2 regions of the Streptomyces sp. NPDC044719 genome follow, and region 2 is predicted to be linked to the other one. Evidence: riboswitches for the same ligand, from Rfam matches in the RefSeq annotation. Region 2 holds a riboswitch; the other holds the start of a gene.

Region 1 (14,392 bases), on a different contig from region 2:
CTCGTTCCTGCTCGGCATGTCGATCCTGCCGTTCTTCTACAACGTGTGGAAGACGGCCAAGTACGGCAAGCCGGTCGAGGTCGACGACCCGTGGGGCTACGGCCGTTCCCTGGAGTGGGCGACCTCCTGCCCGCCGCCGCGGCACAACTTCATCACCATGCCGCGGATCCGCAGCGAATCCCCGGCGTTCGACCTGCACCACCCGGAGATCGCCGCTCTCGACCAGCTCGAGAACGTCGGTCACGGCGAGAAGTCCCTCGCTGGCGGCAAGGAGGCCGGCAAGTGAAGATCCAGGGCAAGATGTTCATGTGGCTGAGCGTCTTCGTGCTCGTCATGGCGGTCGTCTATGGCGTGTGGTCGAAGGAGCCGGCCGGCACCACGGCCCTCTTCCTGGCCTTCGGCCTGTGCATCATGATCGGCTTCTACCTCGGCTTCACGGCCAAGCGGGTCGACGTGGGCGCACAGGACAACAAGGAGGCGGACGTCGCCGACGACGCCGGCGAGGTCGGGTTCTTCAGCCCGCACAGCTGGCAGCCGCTCTCCCTCGGCATCGGTGGCGCCCTCGCCTTCCTGTCGGTCGCCATCGGCTGGTGGCTGATGTACTTCTCGCTGCCGATCATCCTGATCGGCGTCTGGGGCTGGGTCTTCGAGTACTACCGCGGTGAGAACCGCACCCAGTAACACGCGCCGAGCGCCTCAGGGGCCCGGACACTCCGAGAGGAGCGTCCGGGCCCCTGCTTCTTGCCGCACTATGTGTCACTCGTACGAGTCTCTCGGCGTGCCGGTGTTGACGGGGCTTCCTAGCGTGAGGTCATGAGCCACACAGCGATAGTCAGGCCCCGCACCGTCGTCAGTTGCACGCTGCTGGTGATAGCCCTCAGCGCGGGCGTCATCACCGCCTGCGGCTCGGACGGCAACCCGCTCTCCCACCGCCCCTACGACGCGGCGGACCAGATCTCCTTCAACGGCCCCCCAGAGGGCCGTGAGAAGGCCGACCCGGACAAGCCCCTGGAAGTGGTCGCCGAGGACTCCGACGGGCGCATCACGGACGTCACGGCCTACGACACCGCCGGACGCTATCTTGCGGGCGAACTCGCCGCCGACGGCAGCCGCTGGCACAGCACCGCGCCGCTCGCCGCCAACGCCGGCTACACGGTCCGTGTGAGCACCGAGGACGAGGACGGGGCGCCCGGCCGCAAGGTCGTCACCTTCGACACCGGCAAACCCACCACCAAGAAGCGCCTGGACGTCACCTTCGGCCCCAAGGCGGGCACCTACGGCGTCGGCCAGCCCGTCACCGCCGAGCTGAGCCGGCCCGTCAAGGACAGGGCCCAGCGGGCCGTCGTCGAACGCGCGCTCAAGGTCTCCTCCATACCCGCGGTGGACGGCGCCTGGCACTGGGTGGACGACAAGAAGCTCCACTACCGCCCGAAGGACTACTGGCCCGCGCAGGCCACCGTCCAGGTCCGCAGCAACCTGGAGGGCATCAAGATCGGCGACCGCCTGTGGGGCGGCGGCAAGGCCAAGCCGCTGACGTTCAGCACCGCCGACAAGCTCATAGCCGTCACGGACGCGTCGGCCCACCAGATGACGGTCTACAAGAACGACGAGATCGTCCGCCAGATACCGGTGACGACGGGTATGCCCGGTTATGACACCCGCAACGGCGTCAAGGTCGTCCTGGCCAAGGAAGGCACCGTCCGCATGACCAGCGCCAGCATCGGCGCCTCGGACTTCTACGACCTGATCGTCCACCACTCCGTCCGGGTCACCAACAGCGGCGAGTACGTCCACGCCGCCCCCTGGTCGGTCGGCTCCCAGGGAGCCGCCAACGTCAGCCACGGCTGCACCGGCATGAGCACCGAGAACGCCGCGTGGTTCTACGACACCGTCCGCGAGGGCGACATCGTCAAGGTCATCAACTCCGGAGGCGACACGATGGCCCCCTTCGGCAACGGCTTCGGCGACTGGAACCTCGACTGGCAGAAGTGGCGCACAGGCAGCGCCCTCCTGGGCGGCACCCCGGACGGCCCCACAGCGGCCGACAGAGCCCGCCTGCGCCCACAGAGCGTCTAGACGCCCTCAGGGGCTCATGCCTCAGGGGCGCGGGGCTGTGTCCATATGCGGCTCCGCCGCGTGGGCGCGAACAACCCCCACGCACCCGCACTCGCCACACAACCGGTCGAACCGAGCTCCTAGGCGTTCAGAGCCTTCTTCTCCCGCAGCAAAGAGGCCAGGGCGGCCGCGAACTCCACCGGCTCCACCGGCAACGTCACAGCCGACTCGGCGCGACTCCAGGTCGCCAGCCACGCGTCCTGCGGCCGCCCGATCAGCAGCAGTACCGGCGGGCAGTCGAACACCTCGTCCTTGATCTGCCGGCAGACCCCCATGCCCCCCATCGGCACGGCCTCACCGTCCAGCACGCAGACGTCGATCCCACCCCGGTCCAGCTCCTTGAGCACCGCGTCCGGAGTCGCACACTCCAGGAACTCCACCACAGGGACGTCCGGAGCCGGCCGCCGCCCCGTGGCGAGCCGCACCTGTTCGCGGGTGTTGGAGTCGTCGCTGTAGACCAGCACCGTGGCGGTCGGCTGCATTGTTCCTCCGTGACGTCAGCGTCGTAAGGACAGGCCCGATGGGCGGGATGCTACTCCCTTGAACACCACGTCAACACCGGTACGACCGGCTTAGACACTCCGAACGGCACCCCCCGGAGTGAGGGCGGGATAAGCGACCGACATAATGTCGGTCGTGGCGACAGCAACGACAGCAGAAACCGGGCACGCGCACCCGTCGGTCAACCGGCCGAACCTCACCAGCGTCGGAACCATCATCTGGTTGAGTTCCGAGCTGATGTTCTTCGCGGCCCTCTTCGCGATGTACTTCACCCTGCGATCGGTGACGGGTCCCGATCACTGGAAGGAGATGGCTGCCCATCTCAACTTCCCGTTCTCGGCGACGAACACCACCATCCTGGTGCTCTCCTCACTCACCTGCCAGCTCGGCGTCTTCGCCGCCGAGCGCGGTGATGTGAAGAAGCTCCGGATGTGGTTCATCGTCACCTTCGTGATGGGTGCGATCTTCATCGGCGGTCAGGTCTTCGAGTACACGGAGCTGGTCAAGGACGCGGGCCTGTCCCTGTCCTCCGACCCCTACGGCTCGGTGTTCTACCTGACCACCGGCTTCCACGGCCTGCACGTGACAGGCGGTCTCATCGCCTTCCTGCTGGTCCTCGGCCGGACCTACGCGGCCAGCAGGTTCACCCATGAGCAGGCGACCGCCGCGATCGTCGTGTCCTACTACTGGCACTTCGTCGATGTCGTCTGGATCGGCCTCTTCGCCACGATCTACATGATCAAGTAGCAGGGCCCGCATCCACGCGTGCTCCCTGAAGCGCGCATCCCAGAAGCATCGACGCAGAAGATCCTGACACCGGGGTAATCCGTGAAAAAGCTCTCCGCACGACGACGCCACCCGATGGCGGCGCTCGTCGTCCTACTCCTCGCGCTGGCATGCACCGGGGGGCTGTATGCCGTGTTCGCACCGACGAGCCCGGCGAAGGCCGACGAAACCGCCCAGTCCCTCACCATCGAGGAGGGCAAGAAGCTCTACTCGGTCGGCTGCGCCAGTTGCCACGGCACCGGCGGTCAGGGCACCTCCGACGGGCCGAGCCTGGTGGGTGTGGGCGCCGCGGCCGTCGACTTCCAGGTGGGCACGGGCCGCATGCCGGCCGCCACCTCGCAGGGCCCGCAGGTCCCGAAGAAGAAGAACATCTACTCGCAGGCCGAGATCGACCAGCTCGCGGCGTACATCGCCTCGCTGGGTGCCGGTCCGTCCATCCCGACGGAGCAGCAGTACGGCCCCGAGGGCGCCGACATCGCCGAGGGCGGCGAGCTGTTCCGCACCAACTGCGCGCAGTGCCACAACTTCACCGGCAAGGGCGGCGCGCTGACGCACGGCAAGTACGCGCCGACCCTCGAGGGCGTCTCCTCGAAGCACATCTACGAGGCCATGCAGACCGGCCCGCAGAACATGCCGTCCTTCCCCGACACCACGCTGTCGGAGGAGAACAAGAAGGACATCATCGCGTACCTGGACGCGGTCAACAGCAGCAAGTCCGAGAGCCCCGGCGGTCTCGAGCTCGGCGGCCTCGGGCCGGTCAGCGAGGGCCTGTTCGGCTGGATCTTCGGTCTCGGCGGGCTGATCGCCGTCGCCGTGTGGGTCGCCGCCCGGACCGCAAAGGCCAAGAAGTCATGAGTAGCCAAGACATTCCAGAAGAGAACCTGCCCGCCGAGCGCGCGGGACGTGACGAGCACGGGCACGACGCGGTGAGCGTCCCGGACGACAAGCACCCGTTCGCCGACCCGGGCCTGCCTCCCCACGAGCACCGGGTCCAGGACGTCGACGAGCGGGCCGCCAAGCGGTCCGAGCGTTCGGTCGCCCTGATGTTCACGGTGTCGATGCTGGCCACCGTCGCCTTCATCGCCGCGTTCGTGGCGATCCCGGTCGACAAGTCGGTTTACATCTTCCCGCTGGGTCACATCAGCGCGCTGAACTTCGCGCTGGGCATGACGCTCGGCATCGCGCTGTTCTGCATCGGCGCGGGCGCCGTCCACTGGGCGCGCACCCTGATGTCCGACGTGGAGGTCGCCGACGAGCGGCACCCGATCGAGGCGTCGCCCGAGGTCCGCGAGAAGGTCTTCGCGGACTTCAAGCAGGGCGCCAAGGAGTCCGCGCTCGGCCGCCGCAAGCTGATCCGCAACACCATGCTCGGCGCGCTCACGCTGGTGCCGCTCTCCGGTGTCGTGCTGCTGCGCGACCTCGGCCCGCTGCCCGGCACCAAGCTCCGCCACACGCTGTGGTCCAAGGGCAAGCTGCTCGTCAACATGAACACGGACGAGCCGCTGCGTCCCTCGGACGTCGCGGTCGGTTCGCTGACCTTCGCCAAGCCCGAGGGCCTGGAGGAGCACGACCACGAGTTCCAGAACGAGATCGCCAAGGCCGCCCTGATGATCGTCCGGATCCAGCCGGAGGACATCAAGGACAAGCGCGAGCTCGAGTGGTCGCACGAGGGCATCGTCGCGTACTCGAAGATCTGCACCCACGTCGGTTGCCCGATCTCCCTGTACGAGCAGCAGACGCACCACGTGCTCTGCCCCTGCCACCAGTCCACCTTCGACCTCTCCGACGGTGCCCGAGTGATCTTCGGTCCCGCTGGTCACGCCCTGCCGCAGCTCCGCATCGGCGTGAACGACGAGGGCTATCTTGAGGCGCTCGGCGACTTCGACGAGCCCGTCGGCCCTGCTTTCTGGGAGCGCGGATGAGCACTGCACAAGAACGCCGCAAGGCACCCGCGGGTGAGCGGGTCGCCGACTGGGCCGACGGCCGCCTGGGGATCTACTCCCTGGCCAAGGCCAACATGCGCAAGATCTTCCCGGACCACTGGTCCTTCATGCTGGGTGAGATCTGCCTCTACAGCTTCATCATCATCATCCTCACGGGTGTGTATCTGACGCTGTTCTTCCACCCGTCGATGAACGAGGTGGAGTACCACGGCAGTTACGTCCCGCTCCAGGGGCAGCTGATGTCGGAGGCGTTCGCCTCCACCCTGGACATCAGCTTCGACGTCCGCGGCGGCCTGCTGATCCGGCAGATCCACCACTGGGCGGCGATCATCTTCCTCGCCGGCATGTTCGTGCACATGATGCGCGTCTTCTTCACCGGCGCGTTCCGCAAGCCGCGCGAGATCAACTGGATGTTCGGCTTCCTGCTGTTCGTCCTGGGCATGTTCACCGGTTTCACCGGCTACTCGCTCCCGGACGACCTGCTCTCCGGCACCGGTGTCCGCTTCACGCAGGGCGCGATCCTGTCCGTGCCGATCGTGGGCACGTACATCTCGATGTTCCTGTTCGGCGGGGAGTTCCCGGGCACCGACTTCGTCGCCCGGTTCTACTCGATCCACATCCTGCTGCTGCCGGGCATCATGCTCGGGCTCGTGGTCGGCCACCTGATCCTGGTCTTCTACCACAAGCACACCCAGTTCGCGGGTCCCGGACGGACCAACAAGAACGTCGTCGGCATGCCGCTGCTGCCGGTCTACATGGCCAAGGCCGGAGGCTTCTTCTTCCTGGTCTTCGGTGTCATCTCGGCCCTCGCCGGCATCGCGACGATCAACCCGATCTGGGTCCTGGGCCCCTACCGTCCCGACCAGGTGTCGACCGGTGCCCAGCCCGACTGGTACATGGGCTTCGCCGAGGGTCTGATCCGCGCGATGCCGGGCTGGGAGGTCAACTTCTGGGGCCACACGCTGGTCCTGGGTGTGTTCATCCCGCTGGTGCTGTTCGGTGTCTTCCTCGGGATCATCGCCCTCTACCCGTTCATCGAGTCGTGGGTCACCGGGGACAAGCGCGAGCACCACATCCTGGACCGGCCGCGCAACGCCCCGACCCGCACCGGTGTCGGTGTCGCCTGGGTCACCGGCTACATCATCATGCTGATCGGCGGTGGCAACGACATCGTCGCCACGCACTTCCATCTGTCGATCAACGCGGTCACCTGGTTCGTCCGGATCGGGTTCTTCCTCGGACCGGTCCTGGCGTTCATCGTCACCAAGCGCATCTGCCTCGGCCTGCAGCGCCGGGACAAGGAGAAGGTGCTGCACGGCCGCGAGTCGGGCATCATCAAGCGCCTGCCGCACGGTGAGTTCATCGAGGTGCACGAGCCGCTCAGCCAGGAGCAGATGTACACGCTCACCGCGCACGAGCAGTACCAGCCGGCCGAGATCGGTCCGACGACCGACGAGAACGGTGTCGAGCGCAAGGTGAAGGGCTCCGAGAAGCTGCGCGCCAAGCTCAGCGAGTCCTACTACGGCGAGGGGGCCCAGATCCCGAAGCCCACCGCCGAGGAGTACCGGGAGATCACGAGCGGCCACGGCCACCACTGATCACTGCTTCGCCACGCCACGCAGAGGGCCCCGTCCGGTGTTCGGACGGGGCCCTTCGCGGTGCCCGGGGCTGGATAGGGTGGGACCACTGCTTTTACGTGACGTACGACGACCCAGGAGCGGCTTATGAGCGCTGTGACCCCCGCTGGAGGCGACACCGCGGCGGGCCGCTCCTGGCCCGCCCTGCTGAACGGCCTGCTGGACCGCCGGGACCTGACCGCCGACGACACCGCCTGGGCGATGGACCTGATCATGCGCGGTGAGGCGACGGACGCGCAGATCGCCGGGTTCGTGGTGGCGCTGCGCGCCAAGGGCGAGACCGTCGAGGAGATCGGCGGATTCGTCCGGGCGATGTACGAGCACGCGAACGTGATCGAGGTGCCGGGCCCGGCCGTCGACATCGTCGGCACGGGCGGCGACGGGGCGAAGACCGTCAACATCTCCACGATGTCGGCCATCGTCATCGCCGGTACCGGTGCGAAGGTCGTCAAGCACGGCAACCGCGCCGCGTCGTCGGCGTCCGGGGCGTCGGACGTCCTGGAGAAGCTCGGCGTCAACCTGGAGCTGCCCACGCACCGGGTGGCCGGGGTCGCCGAGGAGGCCGGGATCACCTTCTGCTTCGCGGCGAAGTTCCACCCCGCGATGCGGTATGTGGGAGCGGCCCGTGGCCAGTTGGGGATCCGGACGATCTTCAACGTCCTCGGTCCGCTGACCAACCCCGCGAAGGTGCGGTCCCAGGCCGTCGGTGTGGCGGACCCGCGCATGGCACCGATCGTCGCGGGCGTCTTCGCCGAGCGCGGCAACTCGTCCCTGGTCTTCCGCGGCGACGACGGCCTGGACGAACTGACCACCACGGCCACGTCCCGGGTGTGGATCGTCCGGGACGGCAAGGTGACCGAGGAGGCCTTCGACCCGCGTGACGTCGGCCTCGAGCTGGTCCCCGTGGAGGCCCTGCGCGGCGCGGACGCCTCCTACAACGCCGAGGTCGCCCGCCGCCTGCTGGAGGGCGAGACCGGGCCGGTCCGCGACGCGGTCCTGCTGAACTCGGCGGCCGCGCTGGTGGCTCTGGAGCCGACGCAAGCGCCGCTGGCCGACCAGGTCCGAGCCGGAATGGCGAAGGCAGCGGAGTCGATCGACTCGGGTGCGGCGAAGCGGACCCTGGAGCGCTGGGTGGCTGCCAGCAACGCGTAACCGAGGTGAGCGCGGTCCCGCGATGCGGACACGAGTTGCGGGACCGCGATCACTTCACGTACTTTCCTGATCAGGTCATGAGTGACAGTCATGAGGCCCCGGCCGACTGTCCGGCAACCCTCCGTCCGTGGCGGGGTGCCCCGGGTGAAGACCAGGCCGCAGGCAGCGAGGTCTGTGGCAAGCGCGTGACGAGGAGTTTCTCGTGAACCAGCGAATGCGATAGGGCCGCAGAGCCCCGCCTCAGCACCCCTTTCTTCCTTCACCCCCGCTTGAGCCGTACGTGCTCGCGGGCGGATTCAGCCTGCCTTCACGGGAGTTCCGCCATGTCTGTCTCCACCGCTGTCGCCGACCAGTCCGTTTGTGCCTCGCTGCCCGTTCTCGGCCGGGATGTCACCGTGCCGCTCGTGACCGGCGGCGAGGTCACCTACGCCGCGCTCGACTACGCCGCCAGCGCCCCGGCGCTCCAGCGCGTCTGGGACGACGTCGCCGCATACGCGCCGTACTACGGCAGCGTCCACCGTGGTGCCGGGTACCTGTCCCAGCTGTCGACCGACCTCTTCGAGAACGCCCGCCGCACGGTCGCGGAGTTCCTCGGCTGCCGGGACGGTGACCAGGTGGTGTTCACCCGGTCCACCACCGACTCCCTGAACCTCCTGGCCGCCGCGCTCCCGGCCGACTGCGAGGTCTTCGTCTTCGAGACCGAGCACCACGCCTCCCTGCTGCCCTGGCGGAACGCGCGCGTCACCTACCTCGACGCCCCGAGCAGCCCACGCCAGGCCGTCGAGACCCTGGAGCGCGCCCTCGCCGACCGGGAGCCCTGTGGACCGGCCCTCGTCTGCGTCACCGGCGCCTCGAACGTCACCGGGGAGCTGTGGCCCGTACGGGAGCTCGCGGCGGCCGCGCACGCCCACGGCGCCCGGATCGTTCTGGACGCCGCCCAGCTTGCCCCGCACCACCCGGTGTCCGTCGCGGACCTCGACGTCGACTGGGTCGCCTTCTCCGGGCACAAGCTGTACGCGCCCTTCGGCTCCGGTGTCCTGGCCGGCCGGGCCGACTGGCTGCGTGCGGCGGACCCCTACCTCGCCGGCGGCGGTGCCTCCCGGAAGGTGGCTCGGCGTACGGACGGCGGCGTCGACGTGGAGTGGCACGAGAGCGCCGCCCGTCACGAGGCCGGGTCCCCGAACGTCATCGGCGCCTACTCCATCGCCTCCGCCTGCACGGCGCTCACCGAGGCCGGGTTCGACAACCTGGTCGCACGCGAGCAGTACCTGATCGAGAAGGTGCGTACGGGCCTCGCCGAGGTGCCGGAGGTCCGGATCCTCTCCCTCTTCGGTGACGACGCCCCGCGTGTCGGCGTCATCTCCTTCGTCGTCGAGGGCTGGAACAGCTCCCATTTCGCCGCCGCCCTCTCCGCCGAGTACGGCATCGGGGTGCGGGACGGGCTGTTCTGCGCCCACCCCCTCCTGCGGACCCTGCTGGGCAGCGACCCGCAGACCCAGGGCGAGTGCGGCGCACCGGAGGCGGCTCCCGGCGAGAAGTCCCTCAACGCCATCCGCGTGAGCTTCGGCGCGGGCACGCCCGACGAGCACGTCGAGCGGTTCGTCAGCGCCGTCAAGGAGCTGGTCCAGGACGGGGCGCGGTGGAACTACCGTACGGAGGACGGCCGTTGCGTCCCGGACACCTCCGCGTGAGCCGGTAGCCGGGCGCCCAGCAGGATCATCCGCAGGGCGCGTTCGGTCGCGTCCGTGAGCAGTTCGGAGGCCCGCACCAGGGCCTCCGCCAGGGCCATCGGCGCCGGCAGGATCCCGCTGAACGCGTCCACGCCCGGCACCTCGTGCGCGCCCTCGCCGAGCGTGCCCGCGAGGGCCAGGACCGGGCGGCCGTGGAGCTTGGCCCGGCGGGCCACCTCGGCCGGGACCTTGCCGCGCGGCGTCTGGTGGTCCAGGGCGCCCTCGGCGGTGACGACCAGGTCGGCGCGGGCCAGCCGGGCGTCCAGGTCGAGATGGTCCAGCAGCACGTCGAAGCGGGGCAGGAGCCGGGCGCCGAGGGCGGCGAGACCGGCTCCCAGGCCGCCGGAGGCCCCGGTTCCGGGATCACTGCGGAGGTTCGTGTCCGGGACGGCGACGTCGCGGGTGAGGACGAAGGCCCAGTTCTCCAGGCCGGCCGACAGTTCCTCGACCTGGATCGGGGTCGCGCCCTTCTGCGGGCCGAAGACCCGGGCGACGCCCCGCTCGCCGCACAGCACGTTGTAGGGGTTGCAGGCGACCAGGAGCTCCACGTCCGCGAGGCGGCTGTCCAGGCCGGTCGGGTCGATGCGGTGCAGACGCGTCAGCTCCCGGCCTCCGGCGGGGAGTTCCTCGCCCCGGTCGTCCAGGAGCCAGGCCCCGAGCGCCTGGAGCGCGCCCGCGCCGCCGTCCGAGGTGCCCGAGTCGCCGCAGCCGACCAGGATCCGCCGGACGCCCAGGTCGAGCGCCGAGCGGATCAGTTCCCCGACTCCGTACGTGGTGGTGGCGCCCGGGTCGCGCAGGTCGCGCGGGACGAGGGAGAGGCCCGCGACCGCCGCCATCTCCACCACCGCCGTGTCCCCTGAGCCCAGCAGGGCGAAATGGGCGCCGATGGTCTCCCCGACGGGGCCGGTGGCGGGCACGGTGACGAGCCGGCCCCCGGTCGCGGCGGCCAGGGCGACGGCCGTGCCCTCGCCGCCGTCCACCAGCGGAACCAGGTCGATCTCGGCGTCGGGCAGGACACGGCGGACACCAGCGGCGATGGCATCGGCCGCCGCCTCCGCGGACAGGGACTCCTTGAAGCCACTGGGGGCTACGACGACACGGGTCAGCATGAGGACTCCTCAACGGGTGACGGACACGCCGAGCAGCGGCCACACCGCGACGGCGAACAGCAGGACGAGCGCGGCGGTCAGCGGCGCCAGGAACGCGGACAGCCGCAGCAGGTCGCGCGGGGTGTAGGTGGGCGTGCCGGGGATCTGCGCGAAGAGCGTGACCGGCTTGGCCGAGGCGGGCAGGGTGTGGCAGAAGCCCGCGGCGGCGGTGGAGGCGAGCGCGGCGGCGACGGGGTTGACCCCGACGCCCACGGCGGCGGCCACGACCAGCGGGACCAGGACCGACGAGCGGGCCGAGCGGGACTGCAGGACCAGGTGGGCCGCCGTACTGACGGCGATCACGATCGCCAGGAACACCACCGGCGGCTCGCCCGCCGGTAGCCCGGCAACCAGCCACTTCGCCGCTCCCGAGTCGGCGAGCGCGACGCCCATCGCCATCGTCGCCGCCATGAACAGCAGCAGCGACCAGGGGACGGTCTTCAGCGCGTCCTTCAGACGGATGGTGCCGAGGGCGGGGGAGGAGGCGATGACGGCGCCGATCAGCGCGACCAGCGCGGGCGGCACCCGGTGCAGCGGCTCACTGCACCACAGCAGCACCACCGTGGCGAGGAGCAGGGCGCAGCGCTTCTCGGCCTGGCTCCAGGGGCCGGTCACCGGCTGCTCGCTGTGCTCCTGGATCTGCTCCGGGGTGATGCTGACGGGGCCGCGGCGGTCCGCCCGCCGGGTCGTCGTCAGCATCACCAGCTCGGCCGCCAGATGGGACGAGGCCACGGCCAGCGGCAGGCCGAGCAGCAGCCACTCCGTGAAGCCGATGTGCTGCCCGGTCGTCTCCCACAGCACCGACACGGTGATCAGATGCGCGCCCGCGCCGATCAAGGTCGCCACCGCCGAAAGAAGGATCACGGTCGGAAACAGCAACGCCAGCATCACGACCAGTCGCCTCCGGTCGGCGAGGACCTTGGCGAGGGCGAGGAACACCGGCAGCGCGAGCGCGGCCCGGCCCGAGGTGGCGGGCACGGCGAACGCCGTGACGACCAGGGCGGCGGTGGTGAGATGCACCAGCTGCCGCACCGTCCGCGCCCCGCTGACCAGGAACACCGCGGCCCGGCCCGCCAGCCCGGTCCGGCTCACCGCGGCCGCCAGCACGAACGCGCAGATCAACAGCCACACCGTGGCATCGCCGAGCGTGCCGAACAGGGTGTCGCTGCTGATCACCCCGGTCACCGTGAGCGCGAGCCCGGCGCCCAACGCGATGTAGGTGTCGTCGATCGACGTCCCGATCCATGCGCAGGTCGCCAGCACGAACACGCAGAGCGTGACCCGGGCGTCGGCACCGAGCCCCGGAAAGTTCCCGGGAACAGCCAGCAAGGCACACAACGACAGCGCCACGCACAGGGCGATGGTGGTTCGGAGATTCAGCGTCACACCATCGAGGATTCGCCCGGGCGGTGAGTCGACGATGAGTTCCGGATGAAGGAACTTTCACCACGGGCCCTCAGGGGCGCGGGGAACTGCGCGAACAACCACGACGTACCCGCACCCGGCCACGGCGCCCACGCGGCACTACGCCAACCGGTACCCCATCCCCCGCACCGTCTCCACCCGCTCCGCCCCCAGCTTCTTCCGCAGCGTCCGCACATACACGTCCACGATGTTGGACCCCGGATCGAAGTCGTACCCCCACACATGGGACAGGATCTGCTCCCGGGACAGCACCTGCCCCGGATGCCGCAGGAACAGTTCCAGCAGCACGAACTCACGCGCCGTCAGATCGACCGTCCGCTCCCCGGCCCGCGCACGCCTGGTGCGGAGATCGAGGCTCAGGGAGCCCGACCTGAGCACCGTCACCTCCGGCGCCCGCGCCGCCGTCCGCAGCCGCAGCCGCACCCGCGCGAGCAGCTCCTCGAACCGGAACGGTTTGGTCATCCAGTCGTCGGCGCCGCCCTCCAGGCCGGCCACCGTGTCCCGTACGGAGTCCCGCGCGGTCAGTACGATCACCGGCACCGACACCCGGGCCTCGCGCAGCTCGCGCAGGATGGTGAAGCCGTCCCGGCCGGGCAGCCCGATGTCCAGGACGACGAGGTCGAAGCCGCCGGTCAGGGCGTACTCGTAGCCCGCGTCGCCGTCGGTGACGACGGTCGTGGTGAAGCCGTTGGAGCGCAGGCCCTTCTCCACGAAGGAGGCGATGCGCTCCTCGTCCTCGACGATGAGGATGCGGTTCACGAGGGGTCCCCTTCCGGTGCCCGGGGTGCGTGCAGAACGAGGGCGAAGCCGGCGCCGCCGCCGGGCGGGCCGTAGAGCCGTACCCGGCCCCGGTGGCCCTCGGCGATCGCCTTGACGATGGACAGCCCGAGTCCGGCGCCGGAACCCCGGGTGCCGCGGCGTGCCGTGCCGCGCCGGAAGCGCTCGAAGATCACCTCGGCGTCCTGGGGCTGCACACCGGGCCCGGAGTCGGCGACGTACAGCTCCAGGTCCGGGCCGTCGGTGCGGGAGCCGATGCGGATGGTCTGGCCGGTCGTGGTGTGCTGCACGGCGTTCTGCGCGAGCTGCACCATGGCCTGGGTGATCCGCTGCGGATCCAGCTCGGCCTCCAGGTCGGCGACCCCGTCGAGCCGCCAGTCGCGTTCGCCCAGGGTGCGTGCCTTGACGTAGACGTCGGCGGTGAGTTCGGCGACCTGGACCGGTTCGGGCGTGACGAAGTCAGGGCGTTCCGCCTTGGCGAGCAGCAGCAGGTCCTCGACGATGCGGCTCATCCGGTCCAGCTCGTCGGTGACCAGCCGGACCGTCTCCTCGCGTTCGGCGGGATCGTCGCCCATGAGTTCCAGGTGGCCGCGCACGATGGTGATGGGGGTGCGCAGTTCGTGTCCCGCGTCGTCGACGAACTCGCGCTGTGCGGCGAAGGCCCGCTCCAGCCGGTCGAGCATGCCGTTGAACGTCTCGGCGAGGGCGGCTATGTCGTCGTTGCCGTGCACCGGGATCCGCCGGGTGAGGCCCTGCTCGGTGAGCTGTGCCGCCGCGGTGCGCACCACCCGCACCGGTTTGAGGATCCGCCCGGCGACCGCCCAGGCGATGCCGACGGTCAGCAGCAGGGCGACCCCGGAGATCACGAGCAGCGTGCGGAACATGTCGTTCACCCGCGCCCGCTCGCGTTCCGGGTGGAAGGCGACGACGAACGCGGCGTCCGGCGCCCGGCCCTCCAGGGCCACGGTGACCTTGGCCCAGCGGATCTCGCCCTGGGGCCGCCGCAGCACCCCGGAGGACTCGGGTGACTCGAAGACGGCGCGCTTGGCCCGGGGGTCCCGGTGCAGGGGCAGCGCGACGGGCAGGTCGTGCTGCTGGCGGATCTGCCGGGGCCCGCTGCCCGCCCGGCCGACCAGGCCGATCAGCTCCTCGTCCGCGTCGGGGTACTGCCGTTCCAG
Region 2 (14,392 bases):
CTCGACGATCCAACAAAGCCGTTGTTGTGGGCGGTGATTGACGAGTCTGCGCTACGTCGCGTGACAGGTGGGGCGCAGGTCATGGCAGAGACACTGCGCCACATCATCGACCTGGCCCGCCGAAGCCGGGCCATTGTGCAGGTGCTGCCGTTCGACGCGGGGGCGCACCCGGCCATGCAGGGGTGCGTCAAGCTGATGGACTTCGACGACGCCCCTCCATTGGCCTACCTGGAGGGCGTTGGCACTGGGCGGCTGGACGACGATCCCGCCACCGTCGCGGAGTACCGGTTCTACTACGACTTCCTCGCGGCCTCCGCACTGTCGCCGGAGAAGTCTCTAGCCCTGCTCGAAGCAATGGCCCAGGATTACACGCATGAGGAACATTCCTGACTCCGACCTGCACGCGGCCACTTGGTACAAGTCCAGCTACAGCGGCGGGAGCGGCGACAACTGCCTGGAAGCCACCCAGGCGTTCCCCGCCGTCATCCCCGTCCGCGACTCCAAGACCCCCGACGGCCCGAAGCTCGTGTTCCGGGCCACGGCCTGGGCGGCGTTCGTCGAGAACCTCAAGGACGGGACCGCCTGAGCTTCGGGATCCGAGCTTCGAGCCCTCTTAGTAAGGAACGGGTGGAGGGCCTCAACCCGCCCTCCCACCCGGCGAGTTGACGCGACGCGTTCGGCTTGCCACGGACAGTCATATGCCTCTACCGTTCCTGGACAAGTAACAGCCCCCGCCCGGTGCGCCAACACCTGCGGGGGCTTAACCATCAGATCGAAAGCAGCAGTCGATCCCATGGCTGAAGCCAACTTTAGTGCTGCCTCCCCGTCCGCGCACCCCATGGCGAACCCGGGCTACGGCAAACGCACCACCCCCGACCAACACCCCCGTACGAACGACGACTTCGCCCACCTCCCACCCCGCGAAGCCGCCATCGCCGCCTACCTGGACCGACTCCCCGACGGCGCCGACATCTCCGTAAAGACGCTGGCCAAACAGCTCCCGTACGGACAGTGCGCCCTCGGCACCGCCCTCAACCGCCTCCAGGGGGCAGGGCACCTGCGCCGAGGCAGGGAGTGCGTGACGGCCGAAGACGGCAGCTCCCGCTGGATCACTCGAACGTGGTTCACCCGCACCGCCCGGGACGACGACTGGTGGGCCGCCTTCACCCACGGCGACGCACCACAGCCGCAGGCGGCGCGCCCCACCCGATCCCGGGCCCACATCCTCCTCGCCGCCCTCGGCCGCACAGCCTCCGTCCTGTCCCTCTCCGAACGGGACTGCGCGACGCTCGCCCCACTCGTGGCGGACTGGTTCGCGCGAGGTGCCTCGGAGGACGACGTACTGCGGGCGCTCACCGCCGGCCTGCCGACGCCCGTCCACCACGCTGCCGCCCTGGTCCGCACCCGCCTGACCAGCAAACTCCCACCCCCACCCGCCCCGCGCCCGCCCCTGCGAGTGCTGGAGTGCGCGAACTGCGGCGCCCCGGGGCGTCCGGAAACCCTGCCAGGGGGCCGTTGCAGCGCCTGCCGGGGCGAACACGCCCCCGCACAACCCCCTGCAACCCTGTCCGCCCCCACGGTCCAAGCCCACGCGGCCGGTATCCGCGCCGCGATGTCCCAACGACTACAAGAGAAGGCACTCACATGACAGCTCCTACGGTCCGGCGCCACCAGCCCGGGGCACGATGGAGGGAAGGAGGCGAAGCCATGACCCGAGACACGACCGACCGCCCGCAGATGGATGTCGAGGACTTCGACGAACTCGTGAGCAGGGCTCCGAGGGAGATCCGGAACAGGCTGGAGTTCCTGGGCGGGCGACTGTGCATCCGGCACGGCCCGCTCGACGTGGACGAGTTCGAGGAGCTTGCCGCGGTAGCGCCCGAGACGGTGCGGCTTGAGTACATCAATGGAAAGGTAGAGGTCAAAGCTGTGCCGGACGGCAACCACCGCTCGATCTTCATGTGGCTGCTGCGTCAGTGCATGCAGCACCGGCCTGACCTGGACCTTGTGCCCGAGTCCGGCGTCAAGGCCGAGGCCTACCGCAAGGGCCGCGCTCGCACGGACGGAACTCTGGTGCCGGTGGACCACTTCCGAGGCGATGGCGAGTGGTCGGACCCCGACGGGTCCCTGATGGCCGTGGAGATCACCTCCCACGACCGCGACACCGACCAACGCGACCGCATCGACAAGCCCGTCGGCTACGCGGCGGCCGAGATCCCCGTCTACCTCCTCATCGACCGCGACAACAACACACTCACCGTCCACAGCGAACCGAAAGACGGCCGCTACCAGCAGATCTCCCGACACCCCTGGGGCGCCACCATCGAGCTCCCCACCCCCGTGAACATCACCCTGGACACCGAGAAGCTCAAGGACTACGCCGACTGAGGACAATAGGCGTATGAACCACGCCCAGCTCACCGCCCTAGGCCGTGCCCTCCGAGTCCTCGGCGAACACGGCGAGGCCCTCACCTCCGACACCCCGGACGCCAAGCTGCACGAGGTCAAGGCGGATCTGCGGCGGGCCCTGGACCTGCTGGACGAGAGCGTCGCGGGCGCCGCGCCCAGCACGCGCTGCGCCGAGCATCCGAACGGCCCGGTCGACGAGAACGCCCCCGACCTGTGCCTGCTGTGCGAGACCCGCCGCCGCACCGCCCGCCGGAACGAGTACAACGGCCCGGCCCCGCAGCAGCCACAGACCGAGCCCGTCCAGTCCCGCTACGGCGTGAGCGGCGACCGCCCCCAGCCCCAGCAGCGCTGGCTGCCGGAGCTGTGGAACGGCCAGACCTGGCAACTGTGCGGCACCCCGCGCCGGGATCGCCGCGAGGCCGAGCTGTTCATCAACGCCCAGCGCCGCGCACCCCGGGCCGCCATGGCGTACCGCCTGGTGCACGAGTTCACCGACTACGAGGTGCTGCGGGTGTGGGGGACGCCGGTCAAGGTCGACATCGAACCCATGGGCAACCTGTAGCTCACAGGAGGGGCAGGGCGGGGAAGCCGTAGCCCTCCCACAGACGCCGCGACGTCTCCTCCGGGTAGGCGCCGACCACCGGCTCCGCGTCCAGCACCTGCGCCAGCCGCCGCTCGTCGTCGTACGCCGGCCAGCCCGGGTCGCCCGACCTCGCGAAGGACGTCCAGGACGAGCGGAAACGGGACGACAGCGACAGGGTCTCCTCGGACGGCTCGGTGCCCGCGAAGAGCAGTGCCCCCAGGTCCGCCCCGTACGTGCCGAACAGCAGCGGGATGTCCAGGCCGTGGCAGGCGCCGAGCGCGCCGCCGTTGCCCGGGGCCGGGAAGGTCAGTTCGTAGACGTGGGCCGTGCCGCCGCCCGCGCGCTGCGCTTCGGCCAGGTGGAGGGAGGGCATGTTGAACAGCCAGTCCGTCTGGACGCGTTCGTAGAGCTCGCTCGGGGATGCGTCGGGGAACGCGGCGCGGTAGGCCTGTTCGCCGTCGGGTCCGGGGGCGAAGAGGCGGAGGGCGGCGCTCGCCTTCTCTTCGGTGATCTGCTGGCCCGCCATGGCGATGAAGAGGCGGAACTCGTCGCGGTTGTGGCCGACGAGGAGGTCGACGTCCTTCGCCGATCCGGCCGCCAGCGCCTGCCACGGGGTCGTCGGCAGGACCTCGCCGTCGACCACCGGGGAGAACGGGGTGACCGTGGGCGCCGCCTGGCCCCAGCGGTCGACGTACTGGAGCATCTTGGCGCCCAGCGTCTCGCCCGCCGACGTCAGTCGGTGCGGGGCGATCGTCGAGAGGTCGGCGACCGTGGGACGCAGCCCCATCTCGGCGGCCAGGGCGAGACCGATGTCCCGGGCCAGCGCGTCGGAGAAGAACGTCCCCGGCACGCTCTGCGCGATCGCCCGCCGGAACAGACCGGCCGCGCGCGGCATGGAGAGCAGCGAGGCCACAGAACCCGCGCCCGCCGACTCACCGAAGACCGTGACCTGGCCGGGGTCGCCGCCGAACGCCTCGATGTTGTCCCGCACCCACTCCAGCGCGGCCACCTGGTCGAGCAGACCGCGGTTGGCGGGCGCGCCCTCGACGAACGCGAAGCCCTCCATGCCCACCCGGTAGTTGAGGGACACGACCACGACGTCGCCGTCGGTGGCGATGTGCCGGGCGTCGTAGCCGGGGCTGCCGGAGTGGCCGAGCTTGTAGGCGCCGCCGTAGATCCACACCATGACGGGGCGGCGGGCGGCCGGGTCGGGTTCGGGGGTCCAGACGTTGACCGTGAGCCAGTCGTCGCCCTCGGGAAGGTTCAGCAGGCCGGGCCCGCCGAGGCTGCCGAGGTCCTGCGGGGGCGGCGGGCCGAAGGCGTGGGCGTCGCGTATGCCGTCCCAGGGCTGGGCGGGGCGCGGTGCCTGGAAGCGGGCCTCGCCCACCGGGGGCGCGGCGAAGGGGATGCCGCGGAAGACGGCGAGTCCCTCCTCCCTGCGGCCCCGGACCGCACCGGCGGTGGTGCGCACCACCGGCGCGGGCTCATCAGAGGGGCCGCCGTGCGGCGGGCGGGACTCGGTCGTCGTCATCTGGATCTCCTCACGGAATGCCGGTGCACAGGCGTTCGGCCAGTGTCCTTGACTGACGCAAGCAAATCCAGAGCCTCAGGTGACGAGGTCAGCTGAGGGTCTTCAGCGCCGCCGGGTCGTACGGGGCCGTGTCCTCGAAGCGGCCGTCCAGCACCTTGGCCGCCCACTGCGGGTCCTGGAGCAGAGCGCGGCCGACGGCGACCATGTCGAACTCGTCGCGCTCGAAGCGGTCCAGGAGGTTGTCGAGGTCGTTGACCTCGGCGCCCTCGCCCTGGAAGGACTTGAGGAAGTCGACGCCGTTCAGACCGACCGAGCCGACGGTGATGGTGGGCTTGCCGGTCAGCTTCTTGGTCCAGCCGGCCAGGTTGAGGTCGGAGTCCTCGAACTCGGGCACCCAGTAGCGGCGGGTGGAGGCGTGGAAGGCGTCGACACCGGCGGCGGCCAGCGGGGTCAGGATGGACTCCAGCTCCTCGGGCGTCTCGGCGAGGCGGGCGTCGTAGGCCTCCTGCTTCCACTGCGAGTAGCGGAAGATGACGGGGAAGTCGGCGGAGACGGTCTCGCGGACCGCCGCGACGATCTCCTCCGAGAGCTTGGCGCGGGCGACCCGGTCGCCGCCGTAGGCGTCGCTGCGGCGGTTGGTGCCCTCCCAGAGGAACTGGTCGAGCAGGTAGCCGTGGGCGCCGTGCAGTTCGACGCCGTCGAAGCCGATGCGCTCGGCGGCGGCCGCGGCCTCGGCGAACGCGCCGATGACGGCGTCGATGTCGGCCTGGGTCATGGCCTTGCCGGTGGGCTCCGAAGCACCGATGCGCAGGCCGGAGGGGCCGACGGCCGGGGCGTCCGCGAACGGCGGCTCACCCTGGTTGCGGACCATGCCGATGTGCCACAGCTGCGGGACGATCGTGCCGCCGGCGGCGTGCACCGCCTCGGCGACCTTCGCCCAGCCCGCGAGCTGCTCCTCGCCGTGGAACCGCGGCACGCGGTCGCTCTGCCCGGCCGAGTCGTGGCCGACGTAGGTGCCCTCGGTGACGATCAGGCCGACTCCGGCGGCGGCACGGCGGGAGTAGTACGAGACGACGTCGTCACCGGGGACTCCGCCCGGGGAGAACATGCGGGTCATCGGCGCCATGGCGATGCGGTTCGGGACGGTCAGGCCGTTGAGCGTGACGGGCCGGGACAGGATTTCAGCGGCGCGAGAGGCGGCGACGGTCACTCAGGGGCTCCTTCGGATACCGGACAGTATGTGCATACGCATAGGGCATGCGGTTCAACCATCCGGCCCACCCGCGCCATCCCGTCCGCGCTGTGACCCCGGACACGCCCGAGGGCGGCACCCCCTGCCCGGATACCCGGAACAGGAAGTGCCGCCCTCGGCGAGACCGTTGATCAACCCGGGGAAACCCCCAGGGGTCGATCAGAAGTCCATGTCACCGCCCGGCATGCCGCCACCGGCGGGCGCGGCGGCCTTCTCCGGCTTGTCGGCGATGACGGCCTCGGTGGTGAGGAACAGCGCGGCGATGGAGGCGGCGTTCTGCAGAGCGGAACGGGTCACCTTCGCCGGGTCGATGATGCCCTCGGCGATCATGTCGACGTACTCACCGGTCGCGGCGTTCAGGCCGTGGCCGACCTGGAGGTTGCGGACCTTCTCCACGACGACGCCGCCCTCGAGACCACCGTTGACGGCGATCTGCTTCAGCGGGGCCTCCAGCGCGAGCTTCACGGCGTTGGCGCCGGTCGCCTCGTCACCGTCGAGCTCCAGCTTCTCGAAGACCTGGGAGGCCTGCAGCAGGGCCACGCCACCACCGGCGACGATGCCCTCCTCGACGGCCGCCTTGGCGTTGCGCACGGCGTCCTCGATGCGGTGCTTGCGCTCCTTGAGCTCCACCTCGGTGGCGGCACCGGCCTTGATGACCGCGACACCGCCGGCGAGCTTCGCCAGGCGCTCCTGCAGCTTCTCGCGGTCGTAGTCCGAGTCGCTGTTCTCGATCTCGGCGCGGATCTGGTTGACGCGACCCTGGACCTGGTCGGCCGAGCCGGCACCGTCGACGATGGTGGTCTCGTCCTTGGTGATGACCACCTTGCGGGCCTTGCCCAGCAGGTCGAGCGTGGCGTTCTCCAGCTTGAGGCCGACCTCCTCGGAGATCACCTCGCCGCCGGTGAGGATGCCGATGTCCTGCAGCATCGCCTTGCGGCGGTCGCCGAAGCCCGGGGCCTTGACGGCGACGGACTTGAAGGTGCCGCGGATCTTGTTGACGACCAGGGTCGACAGGGCCTCGCCCTCGACGTCCTCGGCGATGATCAGCAGCGGCTTGCCCGACTGCATGACCTTCTCCAGGAGCGGGAGCAGGTCCTTGACGTTCGAGATCTTGGAGTTCGCGATCAGGATGTACGGGTCGTCGAGGACGGCCTCCATACGCTCCATGTCGGTCGCGAAGTACGCCGAGATGTAGCCCTTGTCGAAGCGCATACCCTCGGTGAGCTCCAGCTCCAGACCGAAGGTCTGGGACTCCTCGACGGTGATGACGCCTTCCTTGCCGACCTTGTCCATCGCCTCGGCGATGAGCTCGCCGATCTGGGTGTCGGCGGCGGAGATGGAGGCCGTGGAAGCGATCTGCTCCTTGGTCTCGACATCCTTCGCCTGCTCCAGCAGGGCGGCGGAGACGGCCTCGACGGCACGCTCGATGCCGCGCTTGAGGGCCATCGGGTTGGCGCCGGCGGCTACGTTGCGCAGGCCCTCCTTGACCAGGGCCTGGGCGAGGACGGTCGCGGTGGTCGTACCGTCACCGGCGACGTCGTCCGTCTTCTTGGCGACTTCCTTGACCAGCTCGGCGCCGATCTTCTCGTACGGGTCCTCGAGCTCGATCTCCTTGGCGATGGAGACACCATCGTTGGTGATCGTGGGGGCGCCCCACTTCTTCTCGAGGACGACGTTGCGGCCCTTGGGGCCGAGCGTCACCTTCACGGCGTCCGCGAGCTGGTTCATGCCGCGCTCGAGGCCGCGCCGCGCCTCCTCGTCGAACGCGATGATCTTGGCCATGTGAAGTGGTCCCTCCAGGACTGGGGGTGATTACTTCGGACCGCGCCCGCGCCCGCGACGGACGGCTCGCTTGCCTCGTGGGTTCCTTCCCCACCCGGCCTGCGGGCCTCACCGACCCGGTCCTTACGTTGTCACTCTCACCTTCAGAGTGCTAACGCAATGATTAGCACTCGGCCTAGGCGAGTGCAAGCGCCTCTCAAGATGCGGGGGCGCGCTCAGCCCCCGGCGAACAGGGCGCGCCCGGCCCGGTCACAGCCCGCGGACAGCGCCGCGGCGACTCGGCCGAGGCCGTGAAAGGCCTGGCCCAGGGCCTGCGGCGGTGCTGGAGAGGCCGACGCGAGCGAGCCCGGGGCGCACACTCGCCGCCCTGCACCAGGCCGGGCTCCCGGGCACCCTCGGGCGCGGCGGACTTCGACGAGCGCCCCGCCCCGGCGGGCCCGACACGCCGGGCGGGGACCGTCACACCGGCCGGCCCGCCGGGCAGGCCGAAGGGCCCGCACCCCGGGGGGTACGGGCCCTTCAGAGAAGACCTGCCGCTTGCGGTTTGTCGTGGTCGCGCGTTCAGGCAGCCACGCGAACCATGTCGGCCTGTGGGCCCTTCTGGCCCTGCGAGATCTCGAACTCGACCCGCTGGCCCTCTTCAAGGGTGCGGTACCCGTCCATCTGGATCGCGCTGTAGTGGACGAAAACATCCGCACCACCGTCGACCGCGATGAAGCCGTACCCCTTCTCCGCGTTGAACCACTTGACGGTGCCCTGAGCCATGCCTAACTCCCCTATTACTGGCCCTTGCACAGATCCGCACTTCGCGGATCCGGGTCAGACCTCACCCCCCACGGATTGGGGGCGTGCGCCGGAACGCGTCGACCGCGGCTGAATGTATCTGTCCAACTGCCGTCTGCAACAGGTCAATCGGACGAGAATTCCGGACGCGCAGGATCCGGAATGTGGGGAGAATTCGCCCGACTTCAGGGCAAGTCGGGCCACACAAAGGGAACAAAAGCCACGAAAGACCCACACACTTTGGCTACATCTTGTCGGGCTCGCGGCAGGAATTCAGGGTGCCCGATCAGGGGATCGGGATCGCGTTCCCCAACTGTACCGCGCTCAATCACACAGAATTGCCCCCTCCGCTTCTCTCACGGAGGGGGCAATTCGATGAACGCTCAGTGACGGCCGTTACCGATGGTAATAATCAAGCCGGTCGACCGGTTCAGCCGCCGGCGACGGCGGGAATGATCGACACACCGGCACCGTCCGGCGTCGCCGTCTCGAGGCCCTGCTCGAACCGCACGTCGTCGTCGTTGACGTACACGTTGACGAACCGGCGCAGCTTGCCCTGGTCGTCCAGCACCCGGGCGGCGATCCCGGTGTGGTTCTTCTCCAGATCGGCGATGACCTCACCGAGGTTCGCGCCCTCGGCGGCGACCTCGGCCTGCCCGCCGGTGTAGGTACGCAGGATGGTGGGGATTCGAACGGTGACGCTCATCGGAATATGACCTCCGGTTTCGGTTGAGCTACGGCTGGGCCGCGCACCCAGGGGCGCGGGGAACTGCGCGACCAGCCCCCACCGGCCCGCAGCAAGCAACGATCAGACGAGTCCGGCGTCCCGGAACGAGTCCAGGTTGGGCCGGATGGTCGCGGTCAGCCCGGTCCCCGCAACCGCGTCCAGCGTCTTGAGACCATCCCCCGTGTTCAGGACCACCGTGGTCTTGGCAGGGTCGAGCACCCCGTTCTCAAGCAGCTTCTTCGTCACGCCCACCGTCACCCCACCGGCGGTCTCCGCGAACACACCCTCGGTCCGCGCGAGAAGCTTGATCGCCTCGACGACCTGCTCGTCGTTCACGTCCTCCACCGCACCGCCCGTACGACGCGCGATATCCAGCACATACGGACCGTCCGCCGGGTTGCCGATCGCCAGCGACTTGGCGATGGTGTCCGGCTTCTGGGGCCGCACGACGTCATGCCCGGCCTTGAACGCCGTGGACACCGGCGAGCAGCCGAGCGCCTGCGCGCCGAAGATCTTGTACGGCTTGTCCTCGACGAGACCGAGCTTGATCAGCTCCTGCAGACCCTTGTCGATCTTCGTGAGCTGCGAGCCGGAAGCGATCGGGACGACCAGCTGGTCCGGCAGCTGCCAGCCGAGCTGCTCGCAGATCTCGTACGCCAGGGTCTTGGAGCCCTCGGCGTAGTAGGGCCGCAGGTTGACGTTGACGAAGCCCCAGCCCTCACCGGCCGGGTCGCCGATCAGCTCGGAGCAGAAGCGGTTCACGTCGTCGTAGTTGCCCTCGATGCCGACGAGCTCGCCGCCGTAGATCGCGGCCATGACGACCTTGCCCTGCTCCAGGTCGTGCGGGATGAACACGCAGGAGCGGAAGCCGGCGCGGGCCGCCGCCGCACCCACCGCACCGGCGAGGTTGCCGGTGGAGGAGCAGGACAGGGTGGTGAAGCCGAAGGCGCGGGCGGCCTCCAGGGCCTGGGCGACGACGCGGTCCTTGAAGGAGTGCGTCGGGTTGCCGGAGTCGTCCTTGACGAAGAGCTTGCCGGCGTCGACGCCGAGCTCACGGGCGAGGTTGTCGGCCTTGACGAGCGCGGTCCAGCCGGGGTTGATGTTCGGCTTGTCCGCGACGTCGGCCGGGACCGGCAGCAGCGGGGCGTAGCGCCAGATGTTCGCGGGGCCCGCTTCGATGCGCTTGCGGAGCTCTTCGGTGTCGTAGGCCGAGAAGTCGTAGGCGATCTCCAGCGGGCCGAAACACTCCTGGCACGCGAAGACCGGGCCGAGGGGGACGCGGTGACCGCACTCGCGGCAGCTCAGCGCGGCGGCGGGGCCGAGGTCTACGGTGGATTCGGTGGTGCTTGCAACAGTCTGCGCAGCCATGTGAGGCGAGGCCCTTTCTCCTCATCTTCCTCACGACGCATCTCGCCGTGAGACGGATTTGGCACCTTCCCGAGCCGGGAGCCTCGCGCATGGGTCGACAGTGACCTACGAGTACCGACTGGAGGGTTGCCGGGACTTCAACGGGCCGTTTCCCTCAGTCCCTCTGGATGAGCTGTATTCGGTTGTCGACGTGGGTTGACCCCGGACATGCGATGGTCACCCGCGTTGTTCAAGACTGTAACCGACGACCAGGACAGTTGAGATAGTCGTCCGAACCGCGAGATGGCTCACAGTCCGTCCCGCCGAGAGTACGCAGAGGAGCCGCCACGGTGCTGGAAGAAGTCGAGCGCTGGCTGAGCACTCGTTCCTGGTCCGCGACCGATCGCCCCCTCCACCAGATACTCGCCGCCAAGCAGCGCACGGGCCAGACGGTCAGTGTCGTGCTGCCCGCGCTGAACGAGGAGGAGACGGTCGGCGACATCGCCGCCGTCATCCGCCACGACCTGATGCGGCAGGTGCCGCTCGTCGACGAGCTCGTCGTCGTCGACTCCGGCTCCACCGACCGTACGTCGGAGGTGGCCGCCGCCGCGGGCGCGACGGTGGTGCACCGGGACGGGATACTTCCGCGGCTGCCCGCGGTGCCCGGCAAGGGCGAGGTGCTGTGGCGCTCGCTGCTCGTCACCCGCGGGGACATCGTCTGCTTCGTCGACGCGGACCTGAGGGACTTCTCCTCCGACTTCGTCTCGGGGATCGTGGGCCCGCTGCTCACCGAGCCAGGCGTGGACCTGGTGAAGGCCATGTACGACCGTCCCCTCGGCGCCGCCGCCGGGCAGGGCGGCCGGGTCACGGAGCTGATGGCCAGGCCGCTGCTCAACATGCACTGGCCGCAGCTCGCCGGCTTCGTGCAGCCGCTCGGCGGCGAGTACGCGGCCCGCCGCTCGCTGCTGGAGCAGCTGCCGTTCCCCGTCGGGTACGGCGTCGAGCTGGGCATGCTGGTCGACGCCCTGCACCTGGTGGGTCTCGACGCCCTCGCCCAGGTCGACGTCGGGGTGCGCAAGCACCGGCACCAGGACGGGCAGGCGCTGGGCCGGATGGCCGCCGCGATCTACCGCACGGCCCAGCTGCGGCTGGCCCGCGGGCATCTGATCCGGCCGTCCCTGACGCAGTTCGAGCGGGGCGGGGACGGCTTCGAGCCGCGAACGTACTCCGTGGACACCGAGGAGCGTCCGCCGATGGTGGAGATCGCCGAGTACCAGGCGCGGAAGGCCGCCTGACCGGGGCTGTTTTTCGGCCGGGCGGGCCGGGGGCTTCCAGGTCCGTACGTTTGAGCGTTTCCTGGCCGGGCTAGGTTGAGGGCTATGGCTTCAACGTACGGTGCTGCACAGGTGCTGGTGGCCTCCAACCGCGGCCCGGTCTCGTACGCGGTGGGCGAGGACGGTTCGCTGAACGCCAAGCGGGGCGGCGGCGGACTGGTCTCGGGGCTCTCCGCGATCGGCTCGGACGCGGACGCGCTCTGGGTCTGCTCGGCGCTCTCCGACGGCGACCGCGAGGCCGTCCGGCGCGGGGTCGGCGAGGACGGCGTGCGGATGCTGGACATCCCGGCCGACGTGCACGCCGACGCGTACAACGGCATCGCCAACTCGGTGCTGTGGTTCGTCCACCACATGCTGTACCAGACGCCGCTGGAGCCGGTCTTCGACGCGGAGTTCCGGCGGCAGTGGACGTCGTACGAGCGGTACAACCGGGCGTTCGCCGAGGCGCTGGCCGAGGAGGCGGCGCAGGGTGCGGCCGTGGTGGTGCAGGACTACCACCTGACGCTGGTGCCGGGCATGCTCCGCGAGCTGCGGCCGGACCTGAGGATCGGGCACTTCTCGCACACGCCGTGGGCGCCTCCGGAGTACTTCCGGATGCTGCCGGACGACGTGGCCGGGCAGGTGCTGCGCGGCATGCTCGGCGCGGACCGGCTGGGCTTTCTCACCGAGCGCTGGGCGGACGCGTTCGTCGCGTGCGCCGAGCGGTTCGCCGGTGGGCTCGGGGGCACGCGGGTCGGCGTGCACGGGCTGGGGGCCGACGCGGACTTCCTGCGGAAGCGGTCGCACGAGGCGGACGTCGAGGAGCGGATGGTCGCGCTGCGGGAGCAGATCGGCGAGGGCCGCCGCACCATCGTCCGGGTCGACCGCACCGAGCTGTCGAAGAACATCGTGCGCGGCCTGCTGGCCTACCGCACGCTCCTCGACTCCCACGCCGAGTGGCGCGAGCGCGTGGTGCACGTCGCCTTCGCGTACCCCTCCCGGCAGGACCTCGCGGTGTACCGCGACTACACGGCCGAGGTACAGCGCCTCGCGGACGAGATCAACGAGCGGTACGGGACGCCGGGCTGGACACCGGTCGTCCTGCACGTCAAGGACGACTTCGCGCGCTCCCTGGCCGCCTACCGGCTGGCCGACGTCGCGCTCGTCAACCCCATCCGCGACGGCATGAACCTCGTCGCGAAGGAGGTCCCGGTCGTCTCCGACGCGGGCTGCGCGCTGGTGCTGTCGCGGGAGGCCGGGGCGCACGAGGAGCTGGGCGAGGACGCGATCACGGTCAACCCCTACGACATCACGGGCACGGCGGCGGCCCTGCACGAGGCGCTCTCGATGCGCCCTGAGGAGCGCGCCGAGCGCGCCAAGCGTCTGTCGGCGGCGGCGACCGCGCTGCCACCGGCACAGTGGTTCGTGGACCAGCTCGACGCGTTGAGGGGCTGAGCGGTGATGAGCCCGGAGACATTGCCGGCACCCGTCACCAAGGCAGGGCAGGAGGGTCTGGACGCCCTTCTCGCGCGGCCCTCCGAGGCGCTGATCGGGCTGGACTTCGACGGGACGCTCGCGCCGATCGTGGCCGATCCGGAGCTGGCCAGGGCCCATCCGGAGGCGCTGGGGGCGCTGGCGGCGCTCGCGCCGAAGGTGGCCGCCGTGGCGGTGATCACCGGCCGCCCGGCCGAGGTCGCGGTCCGCAACGGCGGCTTCGCGGACGTACCCGGTCTCGAACACCTCGTCGTCCTCGGGCACTACGGCGCCGAGCGGTGGGACGCCCGCAGCGGCCGGGTCAGCGCCCCCGACCCGCACCCCGGCGTCGAAGCGGTCCGCGCCGAGCTGCCCGGGCTGCTCGAAGGGAGCGGCACCTGGGTCGAGGAGAAAGGCCGGGCGGTGGCCGTGCACACCCGCCGGGCCGCCGACCCGCAGGCCGCCTTCGAGACCCTGCGCGAGCCGCTCACCGCCCTGGCGACCCGGCACGGCCTGATCGTCGAGCCCGGCCGCATGGTCCTCGAACTGCGCCCGCCCGGCATGGACAAGGGCGTCGCCCTCACCGAGTTCGCCCGCGAGATCGGCGCCGGTTCCGTCCTCTACGGCGGCGACGACCTGGGCGACCTGCCCGCCTACTCCGCCGTGGACCGCCTCCGCTCCGACGGCACCCCGGGCCTGCTGGTGTGCAGCGGCAGCGACGAGGTGACCGAGCTGCGGGAGCGAGCGGACCTGGTGGTGGACGGCCCGGAGGGAGTAGTGAACCTACTGACGGCACTGGCGACCCAGCTCAGCTGAAGCGCCCCCAAAGGGGCGCGGGGAACTGCGCGACCAGCCCCCCACACGCCCGCACCCCGCGACGGCCGGTCACCCCACACCCCCTACCGTTCCGCCCGCCGCCTCTCCCGTATCCGCCGAAGCCGATTCACCGTCACCGGATCGTGAGCGAGAGCCCGAGGGTCGTCCAACAGCGCGTTGAGAAGCTGAAAGTAACGCACGGGCGCGAGCCCCAGCTCCTCCCGCACGGCCCGTTCCTTCGCGCCCGGGCCGGGAAAGCTCCGGCGCTCGAGCGCGAGAATGTCCCGCTCCCGGCGCCCGAGCCCCAGCTCACCCGAGCCCTCGGTGTCCGCGTCGTCCTCGTCCATGCCAGGCACCGTAACGCCCGCCGCCGACA

Evidence for each region. A riboswitch is a leader RNA that binds a small molecule or an ion and turns the genes downstream of it on or off. The one in region 2 is predicted to bind S-adenosylmethionine.
Region 1: linked by a shared signal. The riboswitch ahead of AC07DF_RS22335 (aminotransferase class V-fold PLP-dependent enzyme) and the one ahead of thrC (threonine synthase) in region 2 are both predicted to bind S-adenosylmethionine.

Annotation. Positions count from the first base shown of each region.
Region 1 is NZ_JBWKHE010000005.1:470,596-484,987, reverse strand. Features, by position in the region: gene ctaD (aa3-type cytochrome oxidase subunit I) at 1-286, shown strand, start outside; gene AC07DF_RS22375 (cytochrome c oxidase subunit 4) at 283-681, shown strand; gene AC07DF_RS22370 (L,D-transpeptidase) at 814-2,076, shown strand; gene AC07DF_RS22365 (response regulator) at 2,196-2,597, opposite strand; gene ctaE (aa3-type cytochrome oxidase subunit III) at 2,743-3,363, shown strand; gene qcrC (cytochrome bc1 complex diheme cytochrome c subunit) at 3,445-4,257, shown strand; gene qcrA (cytochrome bc1 complex Rieske iron-sulfur subunit) at 4,254-5,324, shown strand; gene qcrB (cytochrome bc1 complex cytochrome b subunit) at 5,321-6,943, shown strand; gene trpD (anthranilate phosphoribosyltransferase) at 7,070-8,134, shown strand; SAM riboswitch class IV at 8,208-8,324, shown strand; gene AC07DF_RS22335 (aminotransferase class V-fold PLP-dependent enzyme) at 8,458-9,825, shown strand; gene AC07DF_RS22330 (glycerate kinase) at 9,780-10,973, opposite strand; gene AC07DF_RS22325 (SLC13 family permease) at 10,983-12,398, opposite strand; gene AC07DF_RS22320 (response regulator transcription factor) at 12,537-13,196, opposite strand; gene AC07DF_RS22315 (sensor histidine kinase) at 13,193-14,392, opposite strand, start outside.
Region 2 is NZ_JBWKHE010000007.1:152,075-166,466, reverse strand. Features, by position in the region: gene AC07DF_RS27405 (helix-turn-helix domain-containing protein) at 1-390, shown strand, start outside; gene AC07DF_RS27400 (DUF397 domain-containing protein) at 374-586, shown strand; gene AC07DF_RS27395 (hypothetical protein) at 839-1,648, shown strand; gene AC07DF_RS27390 (Uma2 family endonuclease) at 1,708-2,388, shown strand; gene AC07DF_RS27385 (hypothetical protein) at 2,402-2,971, shown strand; gene AC07DF_RS27380 (carboxylesterase/lipase family protein) at 2,973-4,523, opposite strand; gene AC07DF_RS27375 (NADH:flavin oxidoreductase) at 4,612-5,733, opposite strand; gene groL (chaperonin GroEL) at 5,935-7,557, opposite strand; gene AC07DF_RS27365 (cold-shock protein) at 8,119-8,322, opposite strand; gene AC07DF_RS27360 (MoaD/ThiS family protein) at 8,771-9,046, opposite strand; gene thrC (threonine synthase) at 9,149-10,435, opposite strand; SAM riboswitch class I at 10,454-10,609, opposite strand; gene AC07DF_RS27350 (glucosyl-3-phosphoglycerate synthase) at 10,765-11,709, shown strand; gene AC07DF_RS27345 (alpha,alpha-trehalose-phosphate synthase (UDP-forming)) at 11,794-13,182, shown strand; gene otsB (trehalose-phosphatase) at 13,189-14,016, shown strand; gene AC07DF_RS27335 (DUF3263 domain-containing protein) at 14,100-14,363, opposite strand.